DNA from 4 places in the Marinobacter apostichopi genome. Region 1 is predicted to be linked to each of the others. Evidence: predicted binding sites of a transcription regulator. Region 1 holds the regulator's gene; each other region holds the start of a gene.

Region 1 (7,880 bases):
GTTACTGTTTTAACGCTGAAGCCGGACCGGGCTGATCTCGACGTTCAGCTCGCCGGGCCGAAACTGGGGGAGTTGTCAGCACAGGTAGCTGTCGATCCCAGATCGGCGAAGCGGGAGTTGGTAGGACAGTACAGTCTGACAGGACTGGATATTTCCCTGGCCGGTATTTTTGCCGGCCTGGAAGAGGTGTCCGGCCAGATTGATGGCCAGGGCACCTTGTCCGGACCGCTAATGAAGCCGGCGGTGAACGGCCAGCTAGATCTGACCAATGGGCGTGTCGTCGACCCGACCTTGCCAATTCCGCTTGAGGACGTGGCGATCAGTCTGGCATTGAACGGATACTCAGCGGACATCAGTGGCAAAATTCGCAGTAATGACCGCAGTGAGATCACCCTGGAAGGGTCGGTGGACTGGGCGGATGCTCCGGAAGGGCAGGTGAGGATATCCGGTGATCGGATTCCGTTCAGCCTCGAGCCCTATGCCCAGGTTGAGTTGGCGCCCGATCTCACCATTGGATTCCAGCGCGGCGAACTCCGGGTTGCCGGTGAAGTGGGCGTGCCCCGCGGCAGCATTGAAATCAGAGGGCTGCCGGAGCAGGCGATTACCGTCTCCGAGGACGAAGTGATCGTCGGGGTGGAGCGGGAAGAGCCGGTTATCAAGAACCTGGATATGAATGTCACTGTAGTCGTCGGCGAAGACCGGGTCACCTTTGATGCCTTTGGCGTAACTGGCGATCTTGAGGGCACGCTGCGGATTGGCAACAACCTGGACACCCGGGGCACCCTGAGGCTGGTTAACGGCACGTACGAGAAGTTTGGCCAGGAACTGGAGCTGCGTACCGCCCGCATCCTGTTTGTCGGCAATCTGACCCAGCCTTATCTGAACATTGAAGCTGTGCGCACCGTGGACACGGTGGTGGCGGGTATTCGATTGAGCGGACCGGTGCAGTCGCCCACTACCGAGGTGTTTTCGACGCCGGATATGCCCCAGACCGACGCTCTGTCCTACATCATTCTCGGACGCGCACCGGAAAGTCGGGGCGATGAAGGTCAGATGAGTGGTGCCGCCATTTCTCTGGGGCTGACTCAGGCGAATAAAGTGACCGGGAAGCTGGGGGAAGAGTTTGGTATTGATCGGCTGACACTTGAGGCGGAGGGCAGCGGCGAGCAGACCTCAGTGGTGGCCAGTGGCTACCTGACCGAGGAACTCAGTGTCCGTTACGGGGTCGGGGTGTTCGAGCCGATCACCACCGTGGCTCTGCGTTATGATCTGGGCCGGTATTTTTATCTGGAGGCGGCCAGTGGCCTGGCCGCCTCCCTGGATATCTTCTACACCCGGGATTTCTGAATTCAGTTCAGCTTGAAGGTGGCGTTGACCGTGGCGGTGACCTCCCGGACACCCACGTTGGTCACGGTGTCGGCGCTACCCTTGGCCTCTGCCATCCTCATGGGCATGGGCCGGAAACCGCCATCCACGTTGATCGAAACCACCTCGCCGCAGCTCTGTTGCAGCTGTTCGGCCACGAAGTCGCAGCGCGAACGAGCATCGGCGATGGCATTGGCCAGGGCCTGGCGCTCCAGCCCGTCTTCGTCTGAGTGGAAAAACTGGTTCGGTCCGAGGTGATAGGTCAGGCCGATGGATTGGGCCTGTTCAAGTAGGGGGTTGAGCAGGGCAAGATCGTTGATCTGGAACGAGACCGTCTGTGAGGCCACGGCACGGGTCCGGGGCTCTTCATCGCGGTCTCTGGGCGGCAGGGTTCGGCTGTACAGATTCACATTCGCGTCGGAATAGTCCTGAAGCCGGGCCTGGTATTCGTCGATGGCCTCGCGCCACTGACCCATGAGCGTGGCGACCTGTTCGGTGGCCTTCTGCGGCAGTTCATGTTCAGCGCTGGCGGTAAATTGCAGTCGGGCGCTGTCGGGCTGATAGCGTACGCTGCCTTCTCCTTTCAGTGACACTTCGCCGGCCAGGGCGAGTGCCGGTAAAAAGACCGGTATAAAGGCCAGTGGGGTGCAGAGCAGTCGTAGGCAGGTCTTTGGGTTCATCGATTATCCCTCCTGTGAACGCAATTCGAGCCCGGACTCTTCGGTTTCCGGTTCCAGGCGACTCAGCTTGAAGTTCAGGGCGGCCTGAACAAACTCCTGAAAAATACGACGATGGCCGCTGTGGTAAAGCAGGTACTCCGGATGCCACTGCACACCCATCAGCCACTGCTGGTGGGTGTTTTCAATGGCCTGCACAAAATGATCGTTGTCGAGGGCAACCACCTGGAGATTTTTGCCCAGCCGTTTGATGGCCTGACTGTGGATGCGATTGGCTCCGATTACCGAGGACTGCATCAGGCGCCCAAGCCGGCTAGGGGTAACCAGGCGCACCGTCTGCATGGGCAACAGCAGTGGTCGATGCCGCGTATTTACCCGCAGAGGAGTGACGTTCTGGCATAGGGAACCACCGTGGAACACGTTGATAAACTGGGCGCCGCGACAGATGCCCAGTACCGGAATACCAATGCGTTCAGCCTCTTCCAGCAGCCGCCGGTCGGTGGCGTCGCGCTGCTGGTCGTAGTGGGCCGTTACCTGTGGCTGCTGGCCGTAGCGTTCCGGATGCACGTGGGTACCGCCGGACAGAACCAGACCATCCAGCAGCGTTACGTTGGTGTTGGAGCCCGGACGAATGTAATGGGTGCGGGCCCCATGCATGCGCAAACCCAGGCTGATCAGGCGCTGGGCAGTTCCTTTCCGAGCCGGGCCGCTGATGCCAATGGTAAGTCCTGGAATTTCGCTGTCCATTTCCTTGCGCTCAGACATAACCTCTGCTTTCCAACCACTCGGTAGTGGTCTCTAGCCAGCTGTGAGTCAGGTTGTGCAGGTTGATCTTGCCGCTCTCCCGGTAGAGCGCACGCAGCTCGGCCAGATGGGAGGCGTTGCCGGCGATCTGTTCCAGGACCACCCAGTCGTTCCAGACACTGGAAAAGTGCCACGACGGGTTATCGATGTCGCAGTCGGGCAGCCGGTAATGCAGTGTGGGGCGGCTCTTGATCCGCGGATCGACCACGTACTCACTGAGCAACTCATCGTCCAGGTGGGCGAACAGCGGCAACAGGTCAAGCGCCCGGTTCCGGGTCGGATTGGAATCCAGATAATCCCGCATCAACTGCGCCTGATCCGGGTTGTAGTCGTCCTTCATCAACAGCTCGACGTATTTGCTGCTCCAGGGTTCAATGTAGGTGGTGAACTTCCGGCTGATATCCAGCTGGTGGCGAGATTTTAGCCAGTCATACAGAACCGCAAAGGCCTGGAAATAGCGCACCAGCGTATTCGGCTCCAGGTCCGGAAGCTCCGGATTCAGCTGCAGGCCGAAAGCGTAATAGATTGCTTCCCGACTACCCAGTGCACCTTCCTCGCGCAGTGTCTCCATCAGCGCTTCCACCCGGGTCACGTGGGAAAATGGCACCGGTGGGCTGATGATCTCAAGTGGCACGATGCGCTCGGCGGCGGCGTCGATCACTTCCATGGCCTGGCCGCCCAGCTCGCGGATGGAATCAGGCAGGCGCTGATCGGCCAGATCCAGATCCTTGATCGGGTCGGAATCCAGTTCAATGGTGAAGTCACCCAGGTCTGTTGCCAGCTTGGTTACATAGCGGGAATCAAGCTTGGGTTCAGTGTCGAGGCAGCGTGCCACCAGTTTTACCAGTGCATCGTAGCCGAGCCCGGACAATTCGATCTCAATCCCGACGCGGCGTTCGTCGCCGCCCTCGGTGTTCATAATGTCTGGCATCTTGCAGTCACTGGATTGAGTCATAGCGCTCCCTAGCACGGTAGTATTGGTGGAATTACCATACCACACTCGCCATTACGTTAAGGGTTCCGCACGCGATAGAAAATCCGATGTCAGGCTTTACACTGGATAAAACACTGTATATAGTCATTTTACTGTATATAAAAACAGGGCTGGCAGAAGGTCGCCAGTTCCGGGATCCATGTAATGGACGTGCAATGGAGTAGCTCAATGAAGCTAACAGCAAGGCAATCTCAGGTGCTGGACATTATCCGGCGCTATCTGGACGAAACGGGTTATCCGCCGACCCGTGCGGAAATTGCCGCAGAGCTCGGGTTTCGCTCGGCTAACGCCGCCGAAGAGCATTTGCGTGCCCTGGCCCGCAAGGGGGCCATCGAAATGGTACCCGGTGCCAGTCGCGGTATCCGGTTGCCGGAAGCAGAGGAAGATCTGGGTTTGCCGGTTATTGGTCAGGTGGCTGCGGGTAGTCCAATCCTTGCCCAGGAGCACATTGAAGATCACGTCACGCTCCAACCCAGCTTCTTTTCACCATCGGCTGATTACCTGCTGCGGGTGCGGGGCATGAGCATGAAGGACATCGGTATTCTCGATGGCGATTTGCTGGCGGTGCACCGGACTCAGGATGTGCATAACGGCCAGGTAGTGGTGGCCCGGGTAGGAGAAGAAGAAGTGACGGTCAAGCGCTTCCGTAAGGAAGGGTCGAAGGTCTACCTAATTGCGGAAAACGATGAGTTTGCGCCCATTGAGGTGGATCTTACCGAGCAGCAGCTGTTTATCGAAGGGTTGGGAGTGGGTGTGATCCGCAAGTCGGATCTGCACTGATCCTGTCGGATTGCCACAGAAAGTCGGAAAGCGGGTGAATCATGGAACAATTGAGCTTCAATCAGAATATGGCTTATCAGCACGGTGCTCTGTCTCGTGCGGTCCCGCCCTCTGCGGCCGCTGAGCGACGTTCTGTGATACGCGCCCGTCGCCGAACCGAGAAAGCCGAGCCTGCGGTGACTGGGAATGTGACCGAGATCATTCTGCCGGAAGGGCAGGTTGAAAACTTCCAGCTCTTGCTGCCGATGTTGACCCAACTCAATCAGGAGCGCCGTTGGCTGGCCTGGATCGATCCACCGCAGGCGTTGGTGAGCAAGTGGCAAACCATGCACGGTATTGTAACCGGTGAGTTGCTGGTACTGAGATCCACTGCTGACCACTCAGCGCAAGAGCTGGCCGAGCGGGCACTCAGTGCCGGAACCTGTCACGCGGTGGTGCTGTGGAGCCGGAAGCTTGCAAAGCCTGCGTTTGAGGCCCTGCAAAGGGCGTCAGCGACTGGTAACAGTCATGGTGTGGTGCTTCGGCAGCGCTGAAGCCACGCTGTTCGGGAGATGTAGCCGGCCTCGGATTACGAGGCCGGCCAAAGCGGCGTAGCAGGAGCTGAATAGCTACGCCTGAAAAGAAGTTTCAGTGCAGGGTGTAGGAAGGTTGAGGCTCGGCCGCCTCAAGTTCATCGTCTTCCCAGTCAATGTCGTGGGCGACGTTGCCAACCGCTTCAATACCGGCTGCGATCATTGCCTTGGCTACGTTCATATCCCGGTCTTCCATCATTTCCCGTGCTTCGTCGGAAAAAGAGATCTTCACAAGCGGTGCGCTATCGTCGTCAATGCGGCGCAATGCATAGTCGCCGTTGCTCAGTTGTACGATTTCAAAAAATGACGGTGACATTCGTTAAACCTTTCAATTAGTGAGGCCTGGGGTGCCAGCGGTTGGTTACCACTCGCTGTGCTGTTCTTCCAGGGCATCGGCAAAAATTTTCATGTCGTTCAGAGTCTGGCGCAGGGCGTCAGTGGAACGGTCGGGCCCGGTATCGGCAGACACCGCAATAATGTTGTCCGCAGACACCGATTTGCGGGTGGCCGGTGGCCGACTCTGAGATGCTGTCAGTTGGTCAAGATGGTTCCACCAGCTGTTGGCCTGACCTGCCAGTTGTCTTAACTGCGAGACCTCGTTGGACTCATCTCCGATCAATGCCGCCAACTCATCAAGAGTTGCCGGTTCCTCCGCACGATGCTGATAGAGGCGGGCAGCCATCACCAGCAAAAGTCCGCGAGCACGCAAAAGCAGTTCAATGGAACCCTGTTTCACCGCTTCACGGCCAAGGGCTTGCGCCGCCTCAGAATCAGATTGCGGGTCGCCGGAAGTTGCCTGGCTCAACAGAACCCGCGCAAGTACCAATTTCTGCGACACCAGTGAATGCCATTGTGAGGCCATGCGTTACCTGCGATCCGGATGCGTCGTTTTAACCCGTTTAGTCAGTCGGCCAGCGTAACATTTTTGGCTGAAAAATTCTTCCCCCCTTCGGTTTCCAACTACGGCGGCAGTTTGGTTTCACAAGAAAACACAATTGTTGACTTGAAACGGGCGTTTGAATTTGGCAAAAGATGCTCCGTCGTGAGTGGTGCGGGGTAAGCGGCGCTCATGCCGTTTTGACCGGTAGTGGCGGCAGCCATCGAATTGTATGAATTTGGAGAGATAGGGATGCGGGAATTTGTGGTCGCGGGTATGGCGGCGGTTTTGCTGGGCGTATCCGGGGCAGCTTTGGGAAAAGTTGCTGCGGAAGAGGCCAAAGCATTGGGGCAGGAGCTGACGCCAGTGGGTGCCGAGCGGAGCGCTAACAGTGCCGGTACGATTCCGGCGTGGACGGGCGGGCTGAAAACGCCGCCGGATGGTTGGCACAAGGGCGAGGTTGAAGCCAACCCGTTCCCTGAAGATGAACCCCTGTTTATCATCTCCGCCGAGAATCTGCATTTGTACCGAGATAAGTTGTCTGACGGTCATGCCCGGATGCTGGAGCAATACGGGGCGGATTTTTTCATGCCGGTGTACCAGACCCGTCGCACTGCCGCTTTTCCGGAGCACGTTTACGAAAAATCCCGGGAAAATGCGGTAACAGCCGAACTGCTGGACAATGGTAATGGGGTTCGGAATACCATCATGACCAGCCCGTTCCCGATTCCGGCCAATGGTCTCGAGGCGATCTGGAATCACATTCTTCGGTATCGTGGCACCGAAGTGGCCTTCCGCAGTGCGTCAGCGACTCCCCAGAGAGACGGTTCCTACAACCCCGTGGTCAATGACTACGAATATTTTATTGGCTACAGCAAGAAAGGCGCTGAACTGGAAGAGATCGACAATAAGATTTTCTACCTGAAGACCGATACCATTTCGCCATCATCCCTGGCTGGCACCATTACCCTGGTACACGAGACACTGGATCAGATCCGTTCACCGCGCCTGGCCTGGCGTTACGATGCCGGCTCCCGTCGATTGCGGCGGTCGCCTAATCTGGCTTACGAGACTGACCTGCCAAATTCCTCGTCCCTTCGTTCGGTGGATCAGAAGGACATGTACAACGGCGCTCCCAATCAGTATGACTGGACCCTGAAGGGCAAGCGCGAGCTGTTCGTGCCGTACAACGCTTATGTGTTGCACGACAGCGATGTGAAGCCCGACGACGTGATCCGGGCACGGCATATCAATCAGAGCCTGACTCGTTATGAGTTGCATCGGGTCTGGGTGGTAGAGGCGAAGCGACGGACCGGCATTGGTCACATCTACGATCGTCGGGTCTTCTACCTCGACGAAGACAGTTGGCAGATCCTTGCATCGGAGGAATACGACCAGAACGGCAATCTGTGGCGAGTGTCCGAAGCTCACAATATTAGCTATTACAGTGAACCGGTGTTCTGGACTACCATGGAAATGACGTACGATCTGAACGCTGAACGTTATTACATTGATGGGTTGGATGACGGTTTTCCGGCATATGACTTCAACCCGGGATTCCGCGGCGGTGATTTCACCGCGTCTGCCGCCCGTCGCGACGCGCGTCGCTGATCGATGGTTATCAAAAGCACCTGACAGGAGAGCGCACCATGGCCGAAGCCCAAGAACACCTGGATCAGTTTGACCAGTTGATGGCAGACCTCGGACGTGCGCTGAGCGAGCAGGACTGGGATCGGCTTGCGGAACTGAATCGTCAGGTGCAGCCTGCGGCCGAGCCTTTGATTGTGGCGCTGGAAGCCCAGGAATTGAGT
Region 2 (7,880 bases), 990 kb from region 1:
GCTTGTCCGGTAGCCACAAGGCAATCCCTGGCAACAGCATCACCAGCAGTAAGCTAACGCCCATGGCGGCGATGAACACCAGAGCCCAGCCCAGGGTGTGTTCCAGCCGGATATTGGCAATGCGGGTGGTCACCATCAGGTTGACGGCCACGGGAGGGGTGAACTGGCCGATGGCAATGTTCATGGCCAGCAGGATGCCAAACCACACCGGGTTCCAGCCAAAGTGGTTCATCAGCGGCAGCACAATGGGAATCAGGATGAGGTAGATCGATACCGCATCCAACAGCATGCCGGCGATCAGTACCAGCACCATCACCAGTCCCAACAACACCCAACCGTTATCGGACAGCGACAGCAAGGCATCAGCCAGATGTTGGAAGGTACCCAGGGTAGTTCCAGCCCAGGCGAAGATACCAGCCAATGCGATGATCAGCATGACCACACCGGAGGTCACGGCGGCATCGGTGATCAGGTCAAACAGGTTGCGAATGCTCAGGTTGCGATACACCAGGCAGCCTACGATCACCCCGTAAGTCACCGCCACCACGGCGGCCTCTGTAGGGGTGAACAGCCCGGACCGCAGCCCCCCCAGAATGATCACCGGGGCAAACAGCGCCGGCAACGCCGCCTTGAAGCTGGGCCAGAACGGTGGCCTTTCAGAGTCTTTCGGGTCTTCCCAGCGGTACTTGCGGGCCAGAAACAGGGCCGGCACCAGCAGAGACAAACCGGCCAGAATGCCGGGGAATACTCCGGCAGCAAACAATGCGCGCAGGTCTACACCCGGCACTACAATTGAATAGAGGATCAGCGCAATGGACGGCGGAATCAGTATGGCGGTTGAAGACGATGCCGCAATCAGGGTCGCAGAAAACGGTTGCGGGTAGCCGGCCTTGCGCATGCTCGGCAACATCACCATGGCCACGGCAGCTGCGTCCGCCGGGCCCGAACCACTCATGCCACCCATGATCAGGCAGACCAGCACAGCAACCACGGTCAGCCCGCCATGGCGGGGACCAATGATGGCCTGGGCAAAGCGCACCAGGCTGGCTGCCACCCCGGCCCGCTCGAAAATAAGCCCGGTGAGGATAAACAACGGGATCGCGATCAGCGGGTATTTGGCCACGCTGTTGTAGGTGTTGGTGCCCAGCGTTGCCAGCATGTCCGGTGACAGGCCCGCCAGAATGCCCACCACGCCGCCCAGGCCAAGGGCGATCGCAACCGGCACACCCAGTAACAGCGCCAGCAGAAAGCTGCCTATCAGTAGCAGATCAGGACTCATGGACAACCTCCGGATCAACCTTGCCGCGCAGGCGATCAATGAGGTTCTGAGTCATCCGGATGATGATGGCCAGCGACAACACCGGCAGCCAGATCACGTAGATCCAGTTTGGCAATCCCAGCCCCGGCGACAGCGACTCCCACTGATACTCCTCCAGCGCAAACTTGCTGCCGTACCACACGGTGATGCCCATCACGGTGACCCCGGCCAGCCACTGCAGCACAAACACGGCTTTCTTTAAGGATGGTGACAGGACGTCTTCAATCAGCTCGATACGAATGTGCTGGTTGTGGCGGGCGGCAACCGCAGCACCGGCAAAGGTCAGCACTACCAGCAGGAACACGGAATACTCTTCGGTAAAGGCAAACGAGGCATCGGTCGTGTAACGGACAATGACGTTGCCCAAACTGATGACACAAATTCCAATCAAAGCCAGGGCGGCCAGCCAGGCATCAGGCCTGAACTTCGGGGGGCGAGCAGACATGAAAACTCCGGATTGAATAGCAGCACCCGTCAGCCGACAGGTGCTTTAACAGACAGAGCCTGGTGTTAGGGATTAGCGGTTAGCTACAGCTTCCTGGGCCTGTTCTACCAGCTCTTCACCAATGCGGTCGGTCCACTTGTCGTACACAGGACGGGTCGCCTCAACAAAAGCGGCGTGTTGCTCCGGGCTCAGTTCAACCACCTGCACACCACGCTCTTTGATAGCCGCCAGGGTCGCTTCCAGTTCGCCACGGGATTTTTCAATTTCCCACTGGCCGGCATCAATGGCTGCCTGCTTGAGCAAAGCCTGGTCTTCCGGTTTGAACTGGCTCCATACCCGGTTGCTCACCGCGAATACCAGCGGGTCGGCCATGTAATGCCACAGAGTGAGATGCTCCTGCCCCACCTGATCAATACGAGCCACGTCGAATACTGAGATTGGGTTCTCCTGGCCATCAACGGCGCCGGTGGTCAGCGCAGGCTTGGCATCGGCCCAGCTCATTTGAGTCGGGTTTGCGCCCAGTGTCGTGAAGGTATCCTGGAACAGCGGGGAACCCACCACGCGAATTTTCAGGCCTTCAACATCTTCAGGAGCGGTAATCTTGCGTTTGGAGTTGGACAGCTCCCGAAAACCGTTCTCGCCCCACGCCAGCGGGGTAACACCGCGCTTTTTGATCGCTGCGAAAATGGCCTCGCCGGCCTCACCCTGGGTGATGGCATCGATGGCTTCGTAATCCGGCATCAGGAACGGCAGGGAGAACAGGTTCAGCTCCGGCACCTGGGGAGACCAGTTGATGGTAGAGCCAACCGCCATGTCGATCAGGCCCGAACGCATGGCTGAAAATTCCTTGGTCTGGTCCCCGGACACCAGCTGGGAGTTGCTGTAAATCTTCATGTTGATGCGCCCGTCTGAGCGCTCCCGAACCAGCTCAACCCATTTGTCGGCAGCCTGCCCCCAGGGGAACGCGGATGGCAGCACGGTGGAAACGGTGTATTCATCTTTGTATTGGGCGGTGGCCGCAGCACTGAACAACAGGGCGGCGGCTGTGGTAGCCAGGAGAATCCGGCGCTTCAACATGTCGTTTTCCTTTTTATGGTTATGAATATCCAGCTGGTTACGCTGCAAGAGTGTAAACCTACAACACCATCAGGCGATTATAGAAGGGGGTTTTAACTAGACGCAAAAATAAAAAGTCTATATCGAATATATGAAAATCAGTTTTACAAATTGAAGCCTGAAACTGGATTTCACCTGACAGCGATCCACACACCCCTCCTCCCTAACCCATCCTCCTACAGCTCCCCTCACCCATACCTTGAAATCTGCCCCTATTCAGAATACTGTATATTTAAACAGTGTTTGAGACTTTTCCCATGAGCGAACTTCTGAACACGCTGATGCAGGATGCCCGTGTCTGGCAGGGGCACCAGCACCGGCCAACCAGCCAAGCGGCGGAACCAACCGGCTACCAGATCCTGGACAACCAGCTTGGTGGCATCGGCTGGCCCCGGGGGGCGTTGAGCGAGTGTCTGCTGGATAACTCCGGCATCGGCGAGCTGCACCTGTTGCTGCCCTTGATGCAACGGCTGTCCCACAGCGGAAAAACCGTGTTTTGGCTGAATCCGCCACACATGCCCTATGCCCCGGCGCTGGCCCGGGAAGGCGTGAACCTGGATCAGGTAGTCATGATCCACACCGACGAGGCCGGTGATTTCCTGTGGACGCTGGAAAACTGCCTGCGCTCGCCGGTTACCGGCCTGGTAATGGCCTGGCCCGGCAAGCTGGCGTCCCGGGATATCCGGCGGCTGCAGTTGGCGGCGGAAGCCGGCAGCAACGTGTGTGTACTCTTTCGCGAGCGCCGCTATGCCGACCAGAATTCACCCGCGGCCCTGCGCCTGGAACTGGAGCCGGGCGACAACCAGGAGCTGAAGATCAACATCGTGAAGCGCCGGGGCAGCTGGCCCGGCCAACGCTGTGCCCTGGCCATGGCGCAGCGAGCTGACCTGACCTTCCATGAGGCTCCCCGAGTAGTTCAGGGACCCTGGCCCGCCTCTACCCGGTAATATCGCGATGCTCTGGTTGTATCTGCACTTCCCGCACCTGCTGCTGGACCACATTCGCCGCACCCGCGAGGAAGCGGACGCACTGGTGATTGTCGAAGGCTCCGGACAAAAGGTAATACAGGCCTGCCCGGAAGCCCGGGACCAGGGCGTGCATGCGGGCATGCGTCTGAAAACCGCCCTCAGCCTGGTGCCGGAGCTGGGCACCGTGCGTGCAGACCAGCAGCAGGAAGCCCGGATTCTGGAAGATCAGGCCCGCTGGCTGTACCGCTATGCCGCCCACATCGTGCTGGTACCACCGGATGGCCTGATGGCGGAAATCGGCAGCCTGAAACGGCTTTATGGCGGCCTGCCCGCAGCCTGGCAAACCGTGGAACAGGCCTTGGACGAACGCCAGCTTACCGCCTGGCCCGGCCTTGGCCACACGCCCCTGGCCGCCCGCCTGATTGCCCGTGCAGGCAAAGGTGAATGCACCGATGACAAAGGCCACATTCAACGCACCCTGAGCCAGATGCCGCTGTTGGCGGCCGAGTTTGATGCCCGCACCTGCACCCGCCTGCAACGGCTTGGGCTGAACACCCTGGGAGAAGTCTTTGCCCTGCCCGCGGCCGATCTGGCGCGCCGGCTGTCGCCGGAAACCCTGGCCCGGGTTCAGAAGATCCAGGGCACCCGGCCAGACCCACAAGCGCCCTGGCAACCGCCGCACCACTTCCGGCAGCAGGCGGATTTTGTGCAGGAGATAGAGTTGTCCCAGGGGCTGTTGTTCCCACTGCAGCGCATACTGGCGGAACTGGAAGAAGATCTGTGCTGGCGCCAGCAGGAAACCGACAGCCTGTTGCTGGCACTCCGGCACCGGCACGAAGAACCCACCCGTATTCGTATCCGAACCTCAGGCCCTGAGCACCGGGCTGATGCGTTCCTGAATCTGGTGCGCCTGCGGTTTGAGCAGCAGCCGTTGCGGGCACCGGTGGTCTCACTGCAGTTATCCGTAAAACGCTTTCTGGGCCGGGAAGCCGACACCGGCCAGGATCTGCTGGGCGAAACCCAGGATCTGAACGAAGCCTGGCACACCCTGATGAGCCGACTGCAGGCCCGGCTTGGCGATCAGGCCCTGCAACAGCTGTCGCCCCAGGCAGACCACCGTCCGGAACGGGCCTGGAGCGCCTCCGGGGTACAGCGCAACAACCGGCCAGCAGGCACCACGGCTAACCAACTGCCCCGACGCCCGCTGTGGTTACTGCAGGGGCCGCAACCACTCACGGAAGCACCCATCGCCTGGTTTGCCGGCCCGGAACGCATCAGCGGTGGCTGGTGGGACGGCCAGCGGGTGCACCGGGACTATTACATTGCCCAACTCAGCAGCGGCCAGCTGGCCTGGGTGTTCCGGGATATCCGGGAAGGCTGGTTCGTGCATGGATGGTTTGGCTGATGACCGGGTCTGTCTACGCTGAGCTGTTCTGCTTCAGCAACTTCACCTTCCTGACCGGCGCCTCACATCCCCACGAGCTGGCCGAACGGGCGGCGGAACTGGGCTATGCCGCATTGGCCATCACCGACGCCTGCTCGGTGGCCGGCATCCCCCGGGCCTGGGCTGCCCTGAAAGACAGCCCGGTAAAACTGATTACCGGCAGCTGGTTTGAACTCGAAGATGCCCCACCCGGCGCCAGCCTGCCCCGGTTCATTCTGCTGGCCCGCACCCGCCGAGGCTACGGCCAGCTGTGTCAGCTGATCACCACCGGCCGGCGCCGGGCCGAAAAAGGCCAATATCAGCTGTTCTTCCGGGACGTTGAAACTCACGCGCTGGATGACTGCCTGTGCCTGTGGTTACCGCCCACCCTGGCCGAAGCCGACGCCGATCAGGCCCTGGCCTGTGGCGAATGGCTGCAACGCCTGTTTGACCCAAGATTGTGGATCGCTGCCGCCCGCACCCTGGAATCCGGCGAAGAACAGCAACTGGCCCGGGCCCGCTGGCTGGCCGACCAGTTGCGCTGCCCGATCACCGCCACCGGCGAGGTGCACATGCACAGCCGGGAACGCCAGCCCCTGCAGGACGTGCTCACCGCCCTGCGCAATCACACCAACCTGGAACAGGCCGGCCACTGCCTGTTCCAGAATGGCGAACGCTACCTGCGCCCGGCACCGGTGCTGCAACGGCTGTTTCCAGACACCTGGCTACGGGAAACCCGGCGAATTGCCGACCAGTGCACCTTCCAACCCGGCAGCCTGCGCTACGAATACCCACCGGACCTGGTGCCCGAGGCAGAAACCCCGGCCGCCTACCTGAAACGCCTCACCCGCGAAGGCGAACGCCGCCGTTACCCGGAGGACACGCCTCTGACCGTGCAGGCCCTGATCCGCAAGGAGCTGGATCTGATCTCGGAGATGAAGTACGAACACTACTTCCTCACCATTCACGACATCGTCGCCTTCGCCCGCAGCCGGGACATTCTCTGCCAGGGCCGGGGCTCGGCCGCCAACTCGGCGGTGTGTTACTGCCTGGGCATCACCGAAGTAAACCCGGCCCGGGTCGAGCTGCTGTTCGAACGCTTTATCTCGAAAGACCGCGACGAGCCCCCCGATATCGACGTGGACTTTGAACACGAACGCCGGGAAGAAGTCATCCAGTACATTTACCGGCGCTACAGCCGGGAACGGGCAGCACTGGCGGCGACAGTCATCCGCTACCGCCCCCGCAGCGCCATCCGTGATGTCGGCAAGGCCCTGGGCTTTGACCCGGCCCAGGTAGAACAATTGCTGGAAGGCATCGACTGGCGCGACCAAGCCACCGGCTGGCGCCAACAAGTACTCGACAAACGCCTGACCCGAAACCCCAAGGTGGCGGACCAGTTCTTCACCCTGGTTAACACCCTGCTCGGCTTTCCCCGCCACCTGTCCCAGCACGTGGGCGGCTTTGTCATCAGCTCCGGCCCGCTGGCCGAACTGGTGCCGGTGGAAAACGCCGCCATGGCCGACCGCACCGTGATCCAGTGGGACAAAGACGACCTGGAAAGCCTGGGCCTGATGAAAGTGGATGTACTCGCCCTGGGCATGCTCTCCGCCATCCGCAAGGCCCTAGAACTGATCAGCGACCAGAAAGGCCACCCGTTCCAGATGCAGGACATCCCCCTGGAAGACCGCGCCACCTACGACATGCTCCAGAAAGGTGACAGCATCGGCGTATTTCAGGTGGAATCCCGCGCCCAGATCAACATGCTGCCAAGACTAAAACCGGAAACCTATTACGACCTGGTGATCGAAGTGGCCATCGTTCGCCCCGGCCCTATTCAGGGCGACATGGTGCACCCCTACCTGCGCCGAAAGCACGGACTGGAACCGGTGGACTACCCCAACGACGCCATCCGCAAAGTACTCGAGCGCACACTGGGCGTACCCATCTTTCAGGAACAGGTCATCAAACTCGCCATGGTAGCCGCCGGCTTCTCCGCCGGTGAGGCGGACCAACTACGCCGGGCTATGGCCGCCTGGAAATCCCACGGCGATCTGACTCCGTTCCGGGATAAACTCATCACCGGCATGCTCGAACGCGGCCACGATGCCGACTTCGCCGAACGGCTGTACCAGCAGATCTGCGGCTTTGGCGGCTATGGCTTCCCGGAATCCCACGCCGCCAGTTTTGCGCTGCTGGTGTACGTCTCCGCCTGGATCAAATGCCACTACCCGGCCGCCTTCTACTGCGCGCTGCTGAACAGCCAGCCCATGGGCTTCTACTCGCCCTCTCAACTGGTCCAGGACGCTCGCCGCCGCGGCGTCGCCGCTTTGCCGCCAGACGTCAATCACAGCCAATGGGACCACACCCTGGAAGGCCCCGAGCGCAAATTGAGACTGGGCCTGCGGCTGATCCAGGGCCTCTCCGCCAAGGGTGCCGAACGCTTATGCCAACAGCGCCCGCCCGAAGGCTATCGCTCCACCAGCGAACTGCGCCAGCGCGCCGACCTCAACCAGCGCGACATGGAACTGCTCGCCGGCGCCAACGCCATGCCCGACTTCACCGATAACCGGCACCAAGCCTACTGGCAGCTACTCGGCCACGAACAAC
Region 3 (7,880 bases), 690 kb from region 1:
CAGCACTAATGGCGGCGCGTGTTGTCCCGGGCCCGAGGCCCGGGAACCTGCCCTCAGGCAGTCCGGGCTTCCATCAGCCGGATAAACTCGTCAAACAGCGGCGCCACGTCGTGGGGACCGGGACTGGCTTCCGGGTGACCCTGAAAACTGAACGCCGCTTTGTCGGTACGCCGAATTCCCTGCAAGGTGCCGTCAAACAGGGATTTGTGGGTTGCCGTCAGAGTAGCCGGCAAGGAACTCTCGTCCACCGCAAAGCCGTGGTTCTGGCTGGTGATCATTACAGTTCCGTCTTCGGTGTTCTGCACCGGATGGTTGGCACCGTGGTGGCCGTGGCCCATCTTCATGGACTTGGCGCCACTGGCCAGGGCCAGCAACTGGTGACCGAGGCAGATACCGAACACCGGAATCTCAGTTTCCAGCACTTCCTTAATGGCCTTGATGGCGTAGTCGCAGGGCTCGGGGTCGCCGGGGCCGTTGGACAGGAAGACGCCATCGGGGTTCATCGCCAGCACGTCTGCGGCCGGCGTTTGAGCCGGAACCACCGTGATATCGCAACCGCGGGAAGCGAGCATGCGCAGGATGTTGAACTTGACACCGTAATCGTAGGCCACAACTTTGAACCGGGCTTCGCCGCGCTCGCCGTAGCCGTTATCCAGCGTCCATTCGCTCTGCGTCCAGTTCCAGATTTTCTCTGAGGTGACTTCCTTGGCCAGGTCCATACCCTTCAGCCCCGGGAACGCCTTGGCCAGTTCCAGCGCACGTTCGGCGGTGGCACCGGCACCGGCAAGCACAGCGCCATTCTGGGAACCTTTGTCCCGGAGAATGCGGGTCAGGCGTCGGGTATCGATGTCGGCAATGCCGACAATGTTGTTGGCTCGGAGGTACTCATCCAGGCTGCCGGTGCTGCGCCAGTTACTGGCCATCAACGGCAGATCGCGAATGATCAGGCCGGCAGCCTGAACCCGGTCGGATTCCACATCCTCTTCATTCACACCGGTGTTGCCGATGTGTGGATAGGTCAGGGTTACGATCTGGCGAGAATAGGACGGATCAGTCAGGATTTCCTGGTAGCCGGTCATGGCGGTGTTGAACACTACCTCACCGCTGGTTTCTCCATCAGCGCCAATGGCAGTGCCATAGAACAGGCTTCCGTCTGCGAGTGCTAGGATTGCGGGTGTGCTCAAGGCTTGTATCCTCATCGAGTGGCGTATCGGTTCGTCACGAACAGGAACGCAAGCGCAAATTCAGGTCGCAAAAAAGCGAGAGGGAGTCAAAACTCCGTCCCGCTTTTTGTTGTCCGGGAACGACTTAGGCGCTCCGGGCATTTTTAAAACCACGCTTGGTGCAGTTAAACCGCCTTATTGTAAAAAAAGTGCGGCTTTCTGTCCATGTATAATCACCGGCCAGCTCAAATGCCAGGGCCTGCATTCACGCTTACTTCAGTGACAGCACGTCCTGCATGTCGTACAGGCCGGCCGGCTTGTCCGCCAACCACAATGCCGCACGCATGGCGCCCTTGGCAAACGTCATCCGGCTGCTGGCCTTGTGCGTCACCTCAATGCGCTCACCCTCGGTGGCGAACAGCACGGTGTGATCACCCACCACATCGCCGGCGCGGATGGTCTCAAAGCCAATTTCCTTACGCGTACGCTCACCGGTAAAGCCTTCACGGCCGTACACGGCGCACTCCTTCAGATCGCGCCCGAGTGCATCGGCAACCACTTCACCCATGCGCAGCGCGGTACCGGAGGGGGCATCCTTCTTATGGCGGTGATGGGCCTCGATGATTTCGACATCGTAGTCGTCACCCAGGGTTGCCGCCGCAGTCTGAAGCAGGTTCAGCACCACGTTAACACCAACACTCATGTTGGGCGCAAACACCACAGGCGCCGACTCAGCGGCCAGCGCCAGCTGCTGCTTTTCAGCCTCTGACAATCCGGTGGTACCGACCACCAGCATCTTGCCGTTAGTCTTGCAGAACTCGGCGTTGGCCAGGGTCAGATCCGGGAAGGTGAAATCGATGAGCACATCGAAATCCGCTGTCACGTCTTCCAGGGTACCGGCCAACCGGATTCCGGTCTTGCCAATACCCGAAAGCTCGCCGGCATCGGCGCCCACCAGACTGCTGCCTGGCTCGACCACGGCCGCACCCAGCTCCAGTCCCTCGGTACCGTCAACGGCTTCGATCAACACCTTACCCATGCGCCCGGCGGCGCCGATGATTGCTACCCTCATGATCACACTTCCCTTTAATCCGCCGTCAGAATTTCATCTCGTCGAAGAAGCTTTTAACACCTTCGAACCAGGAGGTCTTCTTCGGAGCATGCTGATTGCCGTCGCCGCCGTCCAGCGTTTGCTGGAACTCGTCGAGCAGATCCTTCTGACGCTTGGTCAAATTGACCGGCGTTTCGACCATCACCCGGCACAACAGATCACCGGACGGACCACCGCGCACCGGGCTCACACCCTTGTTGCGCAAACGGAACAGCTTGCCGGTCTGGGTTTCTGCCGGGATCTTCAGCTTGACCCGACCATCCAGGGTCGGCACTTCCAACTCACCACCGAGCGCGGCATCAACGATGCTGATGGGAACCTCGCAGTAAAGGTTGCGACCGTCACGGGTAAAGATCGAATGCTCGCGCACCGCAATCTGCACGTACAGGTCGCCCGGAGGACCACCGTCCATACCCATTTCGCCCTCACCAGACAAACGGATACGATCACCGGTATCAACACCCGGCGGCACTTTCACAGACAGCGTCTTTTCTTCCTGAACCCGGCCTTGTCCATGACAGGATTTGCACGGATTCTTGATGATCTGGCCAGAACCCCGGCACGTCGGGCACGCCTGCTGCACGGTGAAGAAACCCTGCTGCATACGCACCTGGCCCATACCCTTACAGGTACCACAGGCTTCCGGCGTTGAGCCTCTTTCCGCACCACTGCCGTCGCAGGTATCGCACTCGCGGTGACCCGGGATCTTGATCTCTACGGTCTTGCCGCGAACAGCCTCTTCCAGGTCCAGCTCCAGCGTGTAACGCAGATCTGCACCACGGGAGGTCCGGCCACGACCACCGCCGCCACCGAAGATGTCACCAAACACATCCCCGAAGATGTCGGAGAAGCTGGAACCACCGCCACCGCCGCCGAAGCCGCCACCGGCCTGGCCATCAACGCCGGCGTGACCGAACTGGTCGTAGGCGGCGCGTTTCGAGTCGTCGGCCAGAATCTCGTAAGCTTCGCTGGCCTCTTTGAACTTGTTCTCGGCGTCGGTGTCGTCCGGGTTACGGTCGGGGTGATACTTCATCGCGAGCTTGCGATAGGCTCGCTTGACTTCCTTCTCGTCCGCATCCCGGGAAATACCGAGAATGTCGTAATAATCGCGCTTGGCCATGCTTTAAAACCCTGTTTTTTAAACGCGGAAAACGCGGGGGACTCCCCCGCGTTTTCCAACTGCCTGATGTACGTCAGATTTACCGCTTGCCGTCGTCTTTGACTTCTTCAAACTCGGCATCAACGGCGTCGTCAGACTGCTGGCCTTGGGCTTCTTCCTGCCCTTCGGCCTGCTCTGCCTGATCCGCGTACATCTTCTGAGCCAGCTCAGAAGAGACTTCGGTCAGCTTCTGGGTCTTGGCTTCGATGTCGTCCTTGTCGGACCCGGTCAGGGCTTCTTCCAGCTCTTTGATGGACGCTTCGATAGACTCTTTCTCGCTGTCGCTGACCTTGTCGCCTGCCTCAGTCAGAGTCTTACGAACCGCGTGCACCATGGCGTCGCCCTGGTTACGGGTCTGTACCAGTTCTTCGAACTTGCGATCTTCCTCGGCATTGGCCTCGGCGTCCTGCACCATCTTGTCGATCTCATCGTCGTTCAGACCGGAAGAGGCCTTGATCACGATGGACTGCTCTTTGCCAGTCGCCTTGTCTTTCGCCGACACGTTCAGGATACCGTTGGCATCGATGTCGAAGGTAACTTCGATCTGCGGCACACCGCGCGCTGCCGGCGGGATGTCGGCCAGATCGAAACGGCCCAGCGACTTGTTCTGCGTCGCTTGCTTACGCTCACCCTGAACCACGTGGATGGTAACCGCTGTCTGGTTGTCATCCGCAGTGGAGAACGTCTGCGACTTCTTGGTCGGGATCGTGGTGTTCTTGTCGATCAGCGGAGTAGCTACGCCACCCATGGTTTCGATACCCAGGGTCAGCGGAGTCACGTCCAGCAGCAGCACGTCTTTCACGTCGCCAGACAGAACGGCGGCCTGGATGGCAGCACCCATGGCAACGGCTTCGTCCGGGTTAACGTCTTTACGAGCTTCTTTGCCGAAGAACTCTTTAACTTTTTCCTGAACCAGCGGCATACGGGTCTGACCACCGACCAGGATAACCTCGTCGATTTCACCAGCCTTCATGCCCGCATCCTGCAGAGCAACTTTACACGGCTCCAGGCTGCGCTGAACCAGGTCTTCTACCAGCGACTCAAGCTTGGCGCGAGTCAGTTTGACGTTCATGTGCTTCGGACCGCTGGCATCAGCAGTCACGTACGGCAGATTCACGTCGGTCTGCTGGCTGCTGGACAGCTCGATCTTGGCCTTCTCACCAGCTTCCTTCAGACGCTGCATGGCCAGGGAGTCGCCACGCAGGTCGATGCCGCTGTCTTTCTTGAACTGGTCGGCGAGGTATTCGATGATTTTCATATCGAAGTCTTCACCACCCAGGAAGGTGTCACCGTTGGTGGCCAGTACTTCGAACTGGTGCTCGCCATCAACGTCAGCGATTTCAATGATGGACAGGTCGAAGGTACCGCCGCCCAGGTCATAAACCGCTACAGTGCGATCGCCGCTCTTCTTGTCCAGGCCATAGGCCAGGGCTGCTGCAGTCGGCTCGTTGATGATCCGCTTCACTTCCAGACCAGCAATCTTACCGGCATCTTTGGTGGCCTGACGCTGGCTGTCGTTGAAGTAAGCCGGCACGGTGATAACCGCCTCGGTTACTTTCTCGCCCAGGTAATCTTCTGCAGTCTTCTTCATCTTCTTCAGAACTTCTGCAGAAACCTGCGGCGGGGCCATCTTCTCGCCCTTCACCTCAACCCAGGCGTCGCCGTTGTCGGCCTTGGCAATCTTGTACGGCACCATCTTGATGTCTTTCTGAACCACGTCGTCTTCAAAACGACGACCGATCAGACGCTTGATGGCGTACAGGGTGTTGTGCGGGTTGGTCACTGCCTGACGCTTGGCAGACTGACCTACCAGGGTTTCGCCATCGTCGGTGTAAGCGATGATCGAAGGTGTAGTGCGATCACCCTCGGCATTTTCAATGACCTTTACCTTGTCACCATCCATGATGGCCACGCAGGAGTTTGTGGTTCCCAGATCGATACCAATAATCTTGCTCATTGAATCACTCCAATTCTTCTGAATGCTTTCCCGGGGAAATCACCCCGGCTTTGACCATTTACTGGCTATATTGGCGCTTTAATCAGCTTTTCAAGCCTGCTCATCAATTTTTGGTGCGTCTTCTGCCTTAGCAACGACCACCATGGCCGGACGGACAACGCGGCCATTCAACAGGTAGCCCTTCTGCACCACGGCTACGATACTGTTCGGCTCTGCGTCCGGTGACGGCACCATGGACATGGCCTCGTGCTGCTGTGGATCGAACGGCTCACCTACCGGGTTAAGCTGCTCGACGTTGAACTTGCCAAGGCTGTTCATGAACAGGTTAAGGGTCATCTCAACGCCCTCGCGAATGGACGCCACCAGCTCACCGGCATCCTCACTACCTTCGGTACTCTCAACGGCCTTCTCAAGGCTATCAGCAACAGGCAGCAGCTCTTTCACGAACTTCTCAAGGGCGAACTTGTGAGCCTTTTCAACGTCGATTTCGGCACGACGGCGCACGTTCTGCATCTCGGCCTGGGAGCGCAACACCTGCTCTTGCGCTTCCTTAACCTGGGCTCTCAATGCGTCCACTTCAGACTCTTCACCTTCCACAACCTCGCTTTCGGCCTGTGCTTCCTCGGCCGCAGCTTCAGTTGCTTCCTTCAGCTCGTCTTCAACCTGTTCGTTGCGGTTCTCGTCGTTGCTCATGAGCTCTCCTGCTAGCTATCCGGTGGCCGATCACGGGACGGCCAATTGAACATGGCTTCCGACCGCAGCGAGCCGGAAAAATATAGATGCGATCCGATATGGGGCCCCGCTCGCAGGTTTCAACCACCCCACCCTTCAATCCGGAAGATTTTCAGGGCTACACAGTTTGCAAACAGCAAAAACCCTGTATATATTTACAGTCACTGTATATACCAACAGTAGTCGGCAGGCACCCAACATCGGGCAGGGCCATGCCAGCATTTCGAAGGACGCGGAGGTTACCTGCATGCTCACACAGCTGACAGTTTCCAATTACGCCATTGCCGAACGGGTCGAGCTCCAGTTCAGCAAAGGCATGACAGCACTGACCGGTGAAACCGGCGCCGGCAAATCCATCGTCCTGGATGCCCTGGGGCTGGCAATGGGCGGCCGGGCAGACGCCGGCGCCGTACGCCATGGCGCCAAGCGTGCAGACATCACCGCCACCTTTGACGTAGCCAACATCCCGGAAGCCGCCGACTGGCTGACCTCCCACGAGCTCGATGACGACAACGACTGCATCCTGCGCCGCGTGATCAGCAAAGACGGTCGCTCGCGGGCCTACATCAATGGCCAGCCCTGCCCGCTTGCACACCTGAAAGACCTGGGCGGCGTGTTGATGGATATCCACAGTCAGCATCAGCACCAGTCACTGCTGCGCAAAGAAACCCACCGCAAACTGCTGGACGAATTTGCCGGCGTGGAGCCGCTGGCCGCCGACACCCACGCCGCCTTCAAGGCCTGGAACCAGACCCGCCAGCGCCTGACCGAGCGTCAGCAAAACGCGGACGAAACCGAAGCCAAGCTGCAGCTGTTGCGTTATCAGGTTGAAGAATTAGACCGACTGGCGCTGGAAGATGGCGAGCAGGAGAAACTTGAAGAAGAGCAAGCGCAGCTGAGTCAGGCCGACGCCGTGCTGCACAGCAGCCATCAGGCGGCACTACTGTGCACCGAAGAGGAAACCAGCGCAGCCGGACTGGTACGCCAGGCCCTGCAGCAGCTAGAGCAACTACCGGTGGAAGTGCCTGCACTGGCCGACACCCTGCAAATGCTTAGCGAGGCCCAGATTCAGATCAGCGAAGCCGGCGACAACCTGCGCCGCTTCGTTGACGATTACGAGGCCGACCCGGCCCGACTTGCGGAAGTTGAAGAACGCCTCAGTGCCATTTACCAGATGGCCCGCAAGCACCGGATCGGCCCGGACGAACTGCCTGAACTACACCAGCGACTGAGTGCGGAACTGGCCGAACTGGACGGCGGCGCAGGCAGCCTTGAGCAACTGGAAGCGGAACTGGACAGCCAGCGCGCCACCTTTGATGAACTGGCCACCAAACTGACCGACGCTCGCGAACGCGCCGCCGTGGAACTGGACCAGAGCATTGCCGGAGAACTGGCTCAACTGAGCATGCCCAACATGCAGTTCGTCACTCACCTGAGTCGCAATAAAGGTGATGAACCCGCGCCTCACGGTCAGCAGGATATTGAGTTCCTGGTCAGCGCCAACCCCGGCCAACCAGCACGCTCGCTGGCCAAGGTGGCATCCGGTGGCGAACTGTCACGCATCAGCCTGGCCATTCAGGTGGTGGTCGCGCAGACCTCCACCACACCAACTCTGGTGTTTGACGAAGTGGACGTGGGCATTGGCGGCGGCACCGCCGAAGTGGTTGGCCGACTACTGCGCGCACTGGGCGACAATGGCCAGGTCCTGTGCGTGACTCACTTGCCGCAAGTGGCGGCGCAATGTCACCAGCACCTGTT
Region 4 (7,880 bases), 1.3 Mb from region 1:
AGGGGAACCGCCTCCGGCTCAATGGAGATAGTGCCTGACAGGGTCAGCTCCCGCTCCAGGGAATTGATCTGGATGGACTTGGAACGCAGCGCTCGCTTCAGGCCATCCCAGACGTAGGGCTGCTCCAGCACTTTGATCGCGTCCATAAGCAGATAACCGCCGTTGGCACGATGCAGGCTGCCAGGCCGGATCAAGGAGAAGTCGGTAAACACCGTGCCCTTGTAGGTGACATTTTCCACGTAGCCAAACAGGTTGTGGTAGTTGGGGTTGTCTTCCACCACCACCGGCACTTCATTGGTTTTCTGGTGTACCAGCGTGTTCACCAGGTAACGACGGGGCATCTTCTTGTCGAGGGAGGCATAGGCGATGGCCGCCTGCTCGTCGTCGTCATCCAGGAAGATGTCCAGGTTTTCAGCCAGATCCTTGCGTACCGCTTCAAAAAAAGACACCACGTCCGGAAGGTCACTGTATTTCTCTTTTAACTCGTCGATCTGATGCCCGGAAATACCTTCCAGCGTCTCGGTATTCAGGGCCTGCTGTTTGTCTGCGTATTCTTGCTCCCAGTCCGCCAGCTTGCGTAGGGCCGCCCGCAGCTTCTTTTCGAGCCGGTTGATGGAATCCTCAAACTTGTCGCGCTGCGCATCAGTCAGCGCCTGGAAAGATTCCGCAGTGTGGGGCTCTTCACCATTCATCGCCACCAGGCGATAGCCACCAGGTGTCGATACCGTCAGGCTGACCTTCTTGCGCTTGGCCTGAGCCGCCACTTTCTCCAGCTCATCCTCCTGCATTTTTGCGTACTCATTCTTGAGCTGCTCAGAACGCTCAAGGAAGCTGTCGCTGTCGAAGGTTTGCGGAATTACCTTGACCAAACGGGCCATCAGCTTTTCCATATCCTGCTTCAGCTGAGTGCCTTTTCCGGCAGGCAACTGCAGCAGGCGGGGAACCCGGGGCTCCTCAAAATTCGCCACGTAGCACCAGTCATGGCTCTTCTGCTTGGTGTCCACATGATGCTCAAGATAACGCAGCATCATGGTTCGCTTACCCAGCCCGTTTCGTCCGACGGCGTAGACGTTGTAACCACCATGGGGCATGGCGAGCGCAAAACGCACGGCTTCCTGGGCCCGATTCTGCCCGACAATCTCGGCCAGGGGCTTCAATTGCCGGGTCGTTTTAAACGGTAACTCTTTCAGAACACAGGCTTTGTATAGCTGGTGCAGAGACAGTGACTTCAAGGTGCGGTCCTGTAACGGTTGAATCATTGGCCGGTCATTGTAGATTCTGGAGCGGCCCCTGTCGCGTGTGTGCCAAAGATTTCTGTCGCCATGGCAAGCCCTTACCGAAGTGCCACCCAGTTCACAGTTTTGCAATCGGTCATTTTTCAGACAACCGCACTGGAACTAAACTTCCCTTCCCGGTTATCCCCAAGCCGTGGTTAACCGGCCAATAAAAAAGACAAGACACGCAATGGACGCTTTTCTATGACGAGTGATTCAACAGATCGCAGAATCAAAGATCGCTATCCAGCATCTTGCCTTCAGGTTCATTTAAGGGAGCGCGGCTTCTTTGGCCGGGGCAAGCAGACGACTCCCGTGACCTGTCTCGACCTGAACCGCTACGGCATGGCCGTGCTTTGCCCGAGGCCGGTGGAGCCCGGCGCCCGGCTGTTCATGGACTTCGCCGGCAAATACATCCGGGAATCCCGGGTTGGTGCCAAGGTGGTGGAGTGTCAGCCGTTTCAAACGGGTTACCGGGTCAGTGTGCAGTTCAGTTACTGCCTGGACAAGAAAGGCTATTCACGCACCGTGGACAATGCCCTGTCCCGGATTGAAGGGCTATACAGCCGGTTCGCCAGCTAGCAGTCTCATTTAACCGCTCCGGCTAGATGAGCCCCGCATCGAGACTCGCCGCCACGTAAAGCCCTAGCTCCTGACACTGATCCTCGAAACCAGCCTGGAATTCACCACGGCAGATTAACGGATCCTGAATGCGCCGCCAGCGCAGACCCGTGGTGATGCTTTCGATGGCACGGTGGGTTCCGGTGCCGTCCTGGCCGGCGCGGATATAGTAGGCAAAGGGCAGGCCCTGGGTTTTCTCAAGGCAGGGGTAATAACTGCGGTCGAAGAAGTCCTTCAGCGCCCCGCTCATATAGCCGAGGTTTTCGGTGGTGCCCAGGATGATGGCGTCGCAGGCGAGTACATCCTCCGGCCCGGCCTCCAGTGGCGCGCGAACCGTCACTTCGACATTCTCGATATCGTCGTGGCTGGCGCCCTGAAACACCGCATCCCGGAGTTTAAGGGTATTCGGGGAAGGCGCATGGGCAACAATCAGCAGTCGCTTTGTGTCAGCCATAGCCCTCCCCTGGTTTCGGTTAAAGCACCAATGTCGGTTAACTCAGTTAAAGCAGCTCACCGTTAGCTTCAGTCTCTGCCTCAGCCACCTTCTCTTTCTTCTCCGGCTTGGGCATCAGCTTGTCACGGACCTTGGCTTCGATTTCGGTCGCCATGTCCATGTTCTCTTCCAGGAACTTGCAGGCGTTGGCCTTGCCCTGGCCGATCTTGTCGCCGTTGTACGCGTACCAGGCGCCAGACTTATCTACGAAGCCTTCTTTCACGCCCATGTCGAGCACTTCGGCCATGTGGTAGATGCCCTTGCCGTACATGATCTGGAACTCGGCCTGACGGAACGGCGGCGAAACCTTGTTCTTGACCACTTTCACACGGGTTTCGTTGCCGACAACCTCGTCACCGTCTTTCACCGCGCCAATACGACGGATATCCAGGCGTACAGACGAGTAGAATTTCAGTGCGTTACCACCGGTGGTCGTTTCCGGGCTGCCAAACATCACGCCAATCTTCATACGAATCTGGTTGATGAAAATCAACAGGCAGTTGGCGTGCTTTACGTTACCGGTCAGCTTCCGTAGCGCCTGGGACATCAGGCGGGCCTGCAGGCCAACGTGGCTGTCACCCATCTCGCCTTCGATTTCCGCTTTCGGCGTCAGCGCGGCCACGGAGTCGACAATGATCACGTCTACTGCATTGGAGCGAACCAGCATGTCGGAAATTTCCAGCGCCTGCTCGCCGGTGTCCGGCTGGGAAACCAGCAGATCGTCCACGTTTACGCCCAGCTTTTCGGCGTAGACCGGATCCAGGGCATGCTCGGCGTCCACAAACGCACAGGTCTTACCCTGCTTCTGCGCTTCAGCGATGACCTGAAGGGTCAGCGTGGTTTTACCGGAACTTTCAGGACCATAGATTTCACAGATACGACCGTATGGCAGGCCACCAATGCCGAGAGCAACGTCCAGCCCCAGGGAACCGGTGGAAACCGCAGGAATCGCCTCGCGGGGCTGATCACCCATTTTCATCACAGCGCCTTTACCAAACTGACGCTCAATCTGGCCCAATGCTGCGTTAAGTGCTTTCTTGCGGTTGTCTTCCATCAGTGCAAAACCCTCTGTCGCCATGACGACCGGAACTACTCAATGCCAGTCGTGAAATAAGGAGTCGGGAATTCGCACAGTAGAACACTGCAAATTCCCTGTATATTTGAACAGTATTAAAACATAACCGGAAGAGTAGACCAACCCCTTCCTCAGCGAAACTCAGCACCCCGGTGCGGTGCCTCGCTCTCAGGCTGATTCGAGCGCCTCCAGATACTCCCGGACTCCCTCCAGGGCAAAGAGAACGGCCTGTCGCCGAACCTGGTCCCGGTCGCCTTCAAAGTGCCTCACTACCGCTTCCGTGGACGCCGGATCGCACCCCCAGGCAAACCAGACGGTGCCCACCGGTTTTTCCTCGCTGCCTCCACCCGGGCCAGCCACACCGCTGATCGCAATGGCTACCTGAGCTCCGGTAGCAGCCAGGGCACCGGCCACCATCTCCCGCACCACGGGCTCACTAACGGCACCGTGCTCATCAAGCGATTTCCGGGTAACCCCCAACAATGCCTCCTTGGCCTCATTGCTGTAGGTCACCAAACCACCCAGTACGTAGCTGGACGAGCCATCCTTGTCGGTCAGAGCCTTGGCGACCCAACCGCCAGTGCAGCTCTCAGCCGTGGCAATCATGCGTTCCTGGCGCTTGAGCAGTTCGCCGAGCCCTTCGCCGGCGTCAAAAAGTTCCTGATCCGTGGCCGTCATAATGACCTCCTTCATTTCATCCGAAGCGTTATTTTCTTACAATTCACGCCTTCATCCAAAGCAAGGCAATCCGGACCCGTCCATGTCAGCAGCTCAGACCGATCTTTCCAAGCACACGCCCATGATGCAGCAGTACCTCAAGATCAAGGGTCAGCACCCCAATGAACTGGTGTTCTACCGGATGGGGGATTTCTACGAGCTGTTCTACGAGGACGCCAAGAAAGCCGCCGAGTTGATGGACATCACCTTGACCGCCCGAGGCCAGTCTGGGGGCAACCCCATTCCCATGGCCGGTATCCCGTTTCACTCGTCTGAGGGATACATTGCACGGCTGGTTCGGGCAGGTCAATCCATCGCCATTTGCGAGCAGATTGGCGACCCGGCCACCAGCAAGGGGCCGGTGGACCGCCAGGTTGTGCGGATCGTCACCCCCGGCACACTGAGCGACGACGCCTACCTTGAGGACCGCCGCGACAACCTGTTGGTGGCCATCTACAGCCACCACGAGCAATTCGGTTTTGCCTCGCTGGACATCTCCAGTGGTCGCTTTGCCGTCTCTGAACTCGACGACCTGGAAGCCCTTCAGGGTGAACTCCAGCGCGTGCGCCCGGCGGAGATACTTATCAGCGAGGATTTCCCGTACGAAGACGTGCTGGAAGGCTTCACCGGCATTCGGCGCCAGGGCCCCTGGCTGTTTGAATCCGACACCGCACGCCGGGTCATTACCCACCAACTGCAGGTCCGGGACCTGACCGGCTTTGGCTGCGAAGACCTGACCCTGGCCATCTGCGCGGCGGGCTGCCTGCTCCAGTACGCCAAAGAAACCCAGCGCACCGCCCTGCCCCATATCCGCAAGCTGACGCGGGAGCGCCGGGACGAGGCGGTGATTATGGATGCTGCCAGCCGCCGCAATCTGGAAATCGACACCAACCTGATGGGCGGTCACCTGCACACCCTGGCCTGGGTAATGGATCGCACCGCCACCTCCATGGGTGGCCGTGAGCTTCGGCGCTGGCTGAACCGTCCGCTGCGCGATATCGACACCGTGACGCAACGCCAGCAGGCGGTGTCGGCCTTGCTCGACGGCTTTCACTACGAACCCGTGCACGACTTGCTGAAAGCAGTCGGCGACATTGAGCGAGTACTCGCACGGGTTGCCCTGCGCTCGGCCCGCCCCCGGGATCTTGCGCGACTGCGCGATGCCTTCCAGGCGTTGCCAAAGCTGCAGGAAACACTAAAGCCGGTCAATTCGCACCACATCGTAAAACTGGCAACTGAGATTAGCGAATACCCGGAACTGGCCAACCTGCTCGAACGCGCCATCATCGACAACCCACCGGTGGTCATCCGCGAAGGCGGAGTGATTCGTGAGCACTTCGATGAAGAACTGGATGAACTCCGGAACATCAGCGAGAACGCCGGCCAATATCTGCTGGACGTGGAAATCCGGGAACGGGAACGTACCGGCATCAGCACCCTGAAAGTCGGCTACAACCGCGTGCACGGCTATTACATTGAAATCAGCCGGGCCCAATCGGATCAGGCCCCGGTGGATTACATCCGGCGCCAAACCCTGAAAAACGCCGAGCGGTTTATCACCCCGGAACTGAAGGAATTCGAAGACAAAGCACTGAGCGCCAAGAGTCGCGCACTGGCCCGTGAGAAGGGTCTGTACGACGAGGTGTTGGAAACCGTGGCTGCGGAACTGGCCCCGCTACAGGATGCGGCCCAGGCCCTGGCGGAAATGGACGTGCTCAGCAACTTTGCCGAGCGGGCGACCTCCCTGCGTTTTGCCGCGCCCGAGTTCAGCGAAAAACCCGGGTTCGACATTGAGGAAGGCCGGCACCCGGTGGTGGAGCAACTGCTGGACGAACCCTTTGTGCCCAACGACCTGCTAATGGACACCGAGCGACGCATGCTGGTGATCACCGGCCCGAACATGGGCGGTAAGTCCACCTACATGCGCCAGGCCGCGCTGATTGCCCTGCTGGCCTACACCGGCAGCTTTGTACCCGCAAACCGGGCAGTACTGGGGCCGGTAGACCGGATCTTTACCCGCATGGGCTCTTCGGATGACATTGCCGGTGGCCGTTCTACGTTCATGGTGGAGATGACTGAAACCGCCAACATCCTCCACAACGCCACCGAATTCAGCCTGGTGCTGATGGACGAAGTGGGTCGCGGCACCAGTACCTTCGACGGCTTGTCACTGGCCTGGGCCACCGCCGAGCACCTGGCCAAGAACATTCGCTGCTACACCCTGTTCGCCACGCACTATTTCGAACTCACCCAGCTGGCCGACGATCTCCAGCACGCGGTGAATGTGCACCTGACCGCCACCGAGCACGATGACAGCATTGTGTTCCTGCACAACGTTCACGATGGCCCTGCCAGTCAGAGTTACGGTTTGCAGGTGGCAAAATTGGCGGGTGTACCCCAGGACGTGATCCGCAACGCCAAGGGTCAGCTGGCGCACCTTGAAGGTAGTACAACACCTTCACCTACCCGCTCACCGGTCGCTACCAGCAACGAGGCGGAGCGCCCAGCCGAACCGATCACACAAGCCAATGACCCGGTCATGCAGGGCGATATGTTTGCCAGCCTGGAGCCGAGCGCGGTGGAGCAGGCGCTGAAGACACTGGATCTGGACGACCTGACACCGAGGGAAGCCATGAATCGGCTATATGAACTGAAGGCTCTGATGGCCAAATAACAGGAAATTCCGAAATATTGAGGCGAGTAATAAGGATATAGCGGCCTAACGCTTGCGGGTCTGCGGGGCGCTCCCTACAATATCGCGCAATAAAACATAACCATGGAGCCTGACCACAAGCTCCGGATGAGATTGACCACTGGACCAGGGATCTGATTATGGCGTTTATCGTTACTGATAACTGCATCAAGTGCAAATACACAGACTGCGTGGAAGTTTGCCCGGTAGACTGTTTCTACGAAGGCCCTAACTTTCTGGTAATTGATCCCGACGAGTGCATCGACTGTGCCCTGTGTGAGCCAGAATGCCCCGCGGAAGCGATTTTCTCTGAAGACGAGCTGCCGGCCGACCAGGTCGAGTTTGTTGAGCTGAACGCTGATCTTGCCGGCAAATGGCCGAACATTACCGAGAAGAAGGATCCGCTGCCGGACGCCGAAGAGTGGGATGGCAAGCCCAACAAGCTCCAATACCTGGAAAAATAAGGTATTTCGAGAAGTAAGGCGCAGCCAGACGGCAGAATGCGACCGTAAGAAAGGGAAGCCCTCGGGCTTCCTTTTTTTGTGCCTGGCATTCAGTCAGCTGCTCGCCAGCTTGGCACCCATGGCGACAAAGAAACCACCGGTGGTGGCGTTGAGCGCACGCCTTACCCGCCGACTAGCCCCCAGGCCCTTGAACCGGACCACCACAAACGCCAACCCGCACTGCCACACCATGGCCAGGAAGAAGTGCACGCTGGCCAGCAGCAGCGACTGCTGAAAGGCATTGCCAGCGGGATCAACAAACTGGGGTAGTAATGCCATATAGAATAAGGCGGTCTTGGGATTGAGCACGTTGGACAGCACCCCTTCCCGGAAAGAGACCGTCGCAGACACCCGCCGTTTGCGCTCAGCCGGCGCTTCCGCGGCGGGCTCTTGCTCTCCAACCATGGCCTGGCGCAGGGACACCAGCCCCAACCACACCAGGTAGCAGGCCCCCGCCCATTTCAGCGCGGAAAAGGCCCAGGCAGTTTCCACCAGCAGGATGGAA

What was found. The regulator LexA, encoded in region 1, represses DNA repair genes until DNA is damaged. The targets are predictions, from matches to a motif close to CTGTNTNNNNANACAG.
Region 2: imuA (translesion DNA synthesis-associated protein ImuA) is a predicted target of LexA. The motif match lies at 3,104-3,119, and genes of this name have one in related genera.
Region 3: recN (DNA repair protein RecN) is a predicted target of LexA. The motif match lies at 6,268-6,283, and genes of this name have one in related genera.
Region 4: recA (recombinase RecA) is a predicted target of LexA. The motif match lies at 3,541-3,556, and genes of this name have one in related genera.

The regions. Positions count from the first base shown of each region.
Region 1 covers NZ_AP028070.1:2,500,423-2,508,302, reverse strand. The annotation lists gene QUE89_RS11520 (translocation/assembly module TamB domain-containing protein) at 1-1,347, shown strand, start outside; gene QUE89_RS11515 (SIMPL domain-containing protein) at 1,350-2,045, opposite strand; gene QUE89_RS11510 (gamma-glutamyl-gamma-aminobutyrate hydrolase family protein) at 2,049-2,807, opposite strand; gene QUE89_RS11505 (amidoligase family protein) at 2,800-3,801, opposite strand; gene lexA (transcriptional repressor LexA) at 4,009-4,620, shown strand; gene QUE89_RS11495 (cell division inhibitor SulA) at 4,662-5,153, shown strand; gene QUE89_RS11490 (hypothetical protein) at 5,248-5,508, opposite strand; gene QUE89_RS11485 (DUF6586 family protein) at 5,554-6,054, opposite strand; gene QUE89_RS11480 (DUF1329 domain-containing protein) at 6,322-7,680, shown strand; gene QUE89_RS11475 (SOS cell division inhibitor) at 7,719-7,880, shown strand, end outside.
Region 2 covers NZ_AP028070.1:1,509,629-1,517,508, reverse strand. The annotation lists gene QUE89_RS06945 (TRAP transporter large permease) at 1-1,279, opposite strand, end outside; gene QUE89_RS06940 (TRAP transporter small permease) at 1,269-1,763, opposite strand; gene QUE89_RS06935 (DctP family TRAP transporter solute-binding subunit) at 1,836-2,840, opposite strand; gene imuA (translesion DNA synthesis-associated protein ImuA) at 3,137-3,826, shown strand; gene QUE89_RS06925 (Y-family DNA polymerase) at 3,834-5,252, shown strand; gene QUE89_RS06920 (error-prone DNA polymerase) at 5,252-7,880, shown strand, end outside.
Region 3 covers NZ_AP028070.1:3,185,502-3,193,381, forward strand. The annotation lists gene carA (glutamine-hydrolyzing carbamoyl-phosphate synthase small subunit) at 54-1,184, opposite strand; gene dapB (4-hydroxy-tetrahydrodipicolinate reductase) at 1,435-2,235, opposite strand; gene dnaJ (molecular chaperone DnaJ) at 2,261-3,394, opposite strand; gene dnaK (molecular chaperone DnaK) at 3,474-5,390, opposite strand; gene grpE (nucleotide exchange factor GrpE) at 5,481-6,083, opposite strand; gene recN (DNA repair protein RecN) at 6,370-7,880, shown strand, end outside.
Region 4 covers NZ_AP028070.1:1,229,703-1,237,582, reverse strand. The annotation lists gene QUE89_RS05710 (Lon protease family protein) at 1-1,232, opposite strand, end outside; gene QUE89_RS05705 (PilZ domain-containing protein) at 1,590-1,856, shown strand; gene QUE89_RS05700 (flavodoxin family protein) at 1,879-2,349, opposite strand; gene recA (recombinase RecA) at 2,396-3,442, opposite strand; gene QUE89_RS05690 (CinA family protein) at 3,632-4,141, opposite strand; gene mutS (DNA mismatch repair protein MutS) at 4,224-6,854, shown strand; gene fdxA (ferredoxin FdxA) at 7,013-7,336, shown strand; gene QUE89_RS05675 (LysE family translocator) at 7,430-7,880, opposite strand, start outside.